DNA from 2 places in the Micromonospora sp. CPCC 206171 genome. Region 1 is predicted to be linked to the other one. Evidence: riboswitches for the same ligand, from Rfam matches in the RefSeq annotation. Region 1 holds a riboswitch; the other holds the start of a gene.
What was found. A riboswitch is a leader RNA that binds a small molecule or an ion and turns the genes downstream of it on or off. The one in region 1 is predicted to bind cobalamin.
Positions count from the first base shown of each region.

Region 2: it holds a riboswitch for cobalamin, as region 1 does, so the genes downstream of both, V6U89_RS19525 (CbtB domain-containing protein) here and V6U89_RS17820 (ribonucleoside-diphosphate reductase subunit alpha) in region 1, are expected to answer to the same signal.

Region 1 covers NZ_JBAKHT010000014.1:116,422-118,868, forward strand. Annotated here, with positions in the region: gene V6U89_RS17820 (ribonucleoside-diphosphate reductase subunit alpha) at 1-1,352, opposite strand, end outside; cobalamin riboswitch at 1,507-1,650, opposite strand; gene V6U89_RS17825 (glycoside hydrolase family 19 protein) at 2,001-2,447, shown strand, end outside.
Region 2 covers NZ_JBAKHT010000017.1:21,949-24,395, reverse strand. Annotated here, with positions in the region: gene V6U89_RS19535 (histidine phosphatase family protein) at 1-279, opposite strand, end outside; gene V6U89_RS19530 (CbtA family protein) at 276-1,028, opposite strand; gene V6U89_RS19525 (CbtB domain-containing protein) at 1,058-1,195, opposite strand; cobalamin riboswitch at 1,295-1,443, opposite strand; gene V6U89_RS19520 (hypothetical protein) at 1,826-2,447, opposite strand, start outside.

The sequences.
Region 1 (2,447 bases):
ACACCGTCGACGAGGTGGGCGGCCAGGTTGACCGAGCCGAGCGTGCAGACGGCCGTCTCGTCGTCGCTGGTCACCTCCAGGATCTCGGTGCACAGGTTGGAGTGGTGCACCACGCCGCCGCCCGCGCCGACCTGGTTGCAGGTGCGGTTCGCCGCGTCCTTGAAGGTCATCCAGCCGTTGCCGGTCTGCGCCAGGGTGCGCATCATCCGGCCGTACAGCGTGCGGGCCGGCAGCGTCCGCACCGCCTTGCCGGCCGCCTCCGCCGCCCGGTACGCGGCGTCGAACTCCGCGCCCCACAGGTCGGCCAGCTCCGGCACCTCCTTCGGGTCGAACAGCGACCAGTCGGCGTCCGCCTCGACCCGGCGCATGAACTCGTCCGGCACCCAGTTGGCCAGGTTCAGGTTGTGCGTACGCCGGGCCTCGTCGCCGGTGTTGTCCTTCAGCTCCAGGAACTCCTCGATGTCGGCGTGCCAGGTGTCCAGGTAGACGCAGGCCGCGCCCTTGCGCCGGCCGCCCTGGTTGACCGCCGCGACGCTGGCGTCGAGGGTGCGCAGCCAGGGCACGATGCCGTTGGAGCGGCCGTTGGTGCCCCGGATCAGCGACCCCCGCGAGCGCACCCGGGACCACGAGATGCCGATCCCACCGGCGAACTTGGACAGCTTCGCCACCTGGGTGTAGCGCTCGTAGATCGAGTCCAGCTGGTCCCGAGGCGAGTCGACCAGGAAGCAGGAGGAGAGCTGCTGGTGCCGGGCGCCGGCGTTGAACAGCGTCGGCGAGCTGGGCAGGTAGGCCAGCCGGGACATCAGCCGGTACAGCTCGCCGGCCTGCTCCACGGTGTCGGACAGGCCGGTGGCCACCCGCAGCCAGAAGTGCTGCGGCCGTTCCAGCACCGCCCGGCTGCGCGGATGACGCAGCAGATAGCGGTCGTGCAGGGTGCGCAGTCCGAAGTACTCGAAGACGTCGTCGCCGGCGTGGTCGACCAGGGCGTCGAGGGCGGCCGCGTGCGTCGCGACGAAGCCGGCGAAGCCCGCGTCCAGCAACCCTTCGGCGTACGCGGCGGCGACGCTGTCGCTGAAGCTGTCGATGCCCTGGCCGGTGGTCTCGTCGGCGATCCGCCCGGCGAGCAGGCGGGCGGCCAGCCGGGCGTACCCGGGCTCCTCGGCGCTGAGCCCGGCCGCCGCCGCGATGGCCAGCCCGGTCAGCTCGTCGGTGTCCGCGCCGGCGGTGCGCCCCGAGGAGACCAGGGCGAGAATCCGCTCCGGGTCGGTGTCGGGCAGGTCGTGGTGGTGTCGGTGCAGCAGGTCCCGCAGTGCCCCGACCGGGGGTGGGGCGATGGTGGATGACGCCGTCACGTGCTCTCCTGGGTGGTCGGTGTGGACCGCGGGAGGGCACGACGGCACGCCGGATCGCCGCCGGTCGGTGTGCCGGCGATGCTCCGTACGGCTCGACGGCCCTCCCACGAGGCCCCGAGGTGGTCCGCGCGCCCGGTGGGCACGCCCTGCTGGCAGGTCTTCGGACTCGCGGGCAGACGCGTCCGGCGCGTTCGCCTACTGGCCGTCGCTTCCCGGGCCCCGTCGGGCCCAGTGCTCGTGACGGCGGTCGTTCCCGCTCACCGCTGCGGGGCAGTCCCGGATTCGCACCGGGTTCCCTGTTCGGCGCGACGCCTGGCGGACGTCGACGCCTGGCGGACCCTCGGGGGGTCACACCAGCAGTGAAAGTGATCCTAGATGTAGTGGGTGGCAAAAAGCCAACACACCATATGGTGTGGGCGTGTCGCGCCGGCGAGAAATTCCGAGCCACGTACAACCTGGACGGTGGCCGACCCCGTCAGCGCGGTGGATGGTCACGGACGGACATGACGGCTGTCGGCCGCCGCCACCCAGGCAAGGGGATTGAATATAGAACTTTGTTTACAGTAAGGTCTCGCCTGCGGTATATCCAAGGGACTCGATGCTCTGCTTCCGTCGTGTCCACGACCCTGCCGAAAGGTGGCCCCCACCATGTTCAGAAGACGCCTGATGGCAATCATCGCGACGGTCGGCGTGGCCGTCGCGGGTGCCGCTGCGGCGCTGCTGCCGACCACGCCGTCGGCTGCGGCCGAAGCCTGCGCGGCGCCGTACAACAACAGTGCGGTCTACACCGCTTCCATGCGCGTCTCGCACCAGGGCCGGAACTGGACCGCGAAGTGGTGGACGCAGTACGAGACGCCCAGCACCGGTGGCTCCGGAGTGTGGCAGGACAACGGTCCCTGCGGTGCAGGCGGTGGTGGCGGAGGCGGCGGCACCTGCAACTACCCGAACTGGACGGCGGGCACCTTCTACCCGGCCGGCTCGATCGTGCGCTACACCAACGGCAACCACTACCGGGCGAAGCACGAGAATCCCGGGTACGACCCGGTCATCAGCACCTGGTACTGGGAGCCGTACACCTGCTCCGGCGGGGGCGGC
Region 2 (2,447 bases), on a different contig from region 1:
CTCGTCGAGCGTGCGACCGGTCCAGTCTCCGTAGTCGCAATCGGCGATCGCGGTTTCGATCGTCGGTCTCAGCCCCCATGCCATCGCGGTTTGGACAGCCGCCGCAGCGGGACTGCTCACGCAGCGGCTCTCGCCCTTGTGGGCGGGGGATTGGTTGGCCAGGGCGAGGGCGGCACGTCGGCCGCCCTCGTCCAGGTCCACGTTTCCGCCGCCGAAGGTGACCAGTCGTAGGGCACGGGTGGGCGCGTGGGCGACCAGCTGAAGCCTGGTCGTGGTCACGATCGGGCAGGAACGATCGTCTCAGGTGTGGGCTCGCTGCCGGTGGGCTTCTTGTGACTACCCTGCAGCAGCGCGGCGAAGGCAAGCCCGATGCCAGCCCACATCACCAGCTGGGTGCCAAGGGAGGCGAGACGGAAGTTCCACAGCAGTCCCGCCGGGAAGTCCGCGGGCACCTCGTTGAACGATGGCAGCATCAGGTAGCCGACCGTCACCGTGGCCAGGAAGCCAGCGAGAGCGGCGGCACAGCGTACCCATTGTGGTGTCCCGGCCCGCATGGATCGGTAGGCGAGGGCGCCGGCCCACACGGCGACCAGGCCGAGGATCACCATTGCCAGGTAGCTGCCGGTGCGCTGGTTGATCGTGTCGGGGTTACCAACCGCAGGTGGGTTGGCCGGATATTTGCCGAACGGCACGATCACAGCACCGAGCAGGGCCGCACCGGCCAGAGCGAGGGCGGCGTGGGCGTCGTGGCGGATCCGCAGCCGTCGCCGTAGCAGTGCGTACGCGATGGACAACAGGCCGCCCATGGCGACGCCGAACAATCCGGTGGCGAGGAACAGTCCAGCGCGTTGGCCTTCGCGGCTGACCAACTCGTCGGCGTGGTGGTCGTCGCCGGTCACCGGATCGGCGTGAACAGCCTGTTCCTCGATTGCGATCGCCGCCTCGACGCGGGGTTCACCGGCGACATAGGCGAAGGCCCCGGCGAGCAGGCCGGCGACCAACCCGGCAAGGAGACCACGCAGCAGCACAGCTGTGAAGGTAGGCATCGCGGCGGCGCTCAGTGGCACGGGACGCCGAGCAGGTGCCGGCCGTCGTGCATCAGTTCGTGCAGGTACATGCCGCTGCGCGAAACGGCCCCCTGGTCGAAGGCCACGAGGTACGTCAGGAGCAGCAGGACGGCGACGATGGTCAGCACCGCCCACACCATCCGGGGGGAGACGGCAGGATGAGTCAGCGGGCGAGCCGGAGTAGCACTGGACATGACGAGTCGACCTCCTGGGGATGGCGCGTCCCCTACGAAAGGACTGCGACGAAGGAGTGTCCTGACTCGCGACCTCGTCTCCATCATCGAAAGGAAGGCCGCTCACAGTGGCGCGACCGCACCGGATTCCCACCGGTTTCCCTCGCGACGCCGCAGATGGCGTCATGACCGTACCGACGCGATGCCGACCGGTCAACAAATACTTGGCAGGCGCAGCGGGCAAACTGCGGCGGGGGCGATGCACCAGGAAGGCAGCGTGAGTCTCGATGCAGGCCCGTTCCGCTTCTCGCCGATGACAGGTCCGTCCTGGCTGTTGAAGAATCGGCGGATGGGAGCGGCATCACTCCTGCGCTGATGCTGGCCACGATCGAGTATCTCGAGGGCACAGCTCGTCCGTGCCCAAGGAGTCGGCGTCTGCCGGAGAAAACCATCCCAAGAGTTGCCACGCTTGATCCGGACGATATCGCGGGCCGCTGTCCCGTCTTTCGCGCTCGGCCTCATCGTCCAGGCGCTGTGCGGCGCGGAGGAGTTCCCGCCCGAGCGGCAGATCCGCATCCTGGACGGCTACTCGTTGATTGCGACGGTTGATGCCGCACTCGACGGCGTCGGCTCGCCCATGGCCGGGGCGCGCCGGGGCAACAGGCGGGCGGCGGTGGCGCCGAGCAGCGCCAGGAGATACGTCGCGCCACACGCCGCGCTGGCCGGCACGGCGAGCTGCGCGGCCTCGTCGACCAGGTTCGCCTCGCCGAGGCTCTGGATGACGGCGAACAGGCCGCAGGCCAGGAGGATGACCTGTGCCATGACGATGTGGAACCACGCGCGCCGGATCGGCTCCCGGTCCACCAGCCCGGTGTACAGGACTGCGCAGACCGCCGCGGCGACGCCCCACGCCGTACCGGTCACGACCCGCGCCGCCGGGGTGTCGGGTAGGTCCATCAGGCCGGCGATGAGCAGCGCCAGCGGCATCCGGAACGACAGGCCGGACAGGAACGACTCTTCCAGGTCGGCCGGGCGCCGGCCGGCCGACGGCTCCGTCGCCCGCTTGAACGCGCCGACGAGCGAGAGCCCGACGCTGATTCCCGTGCCGACCAGCGCGCTCAGCAGGCTGGACAGGAGGATGGCGCGAGCGTTCAGGTCGGCGAGACCGAATGCCAGGACGAGCAGTTTGACCGCGACAACCACGACG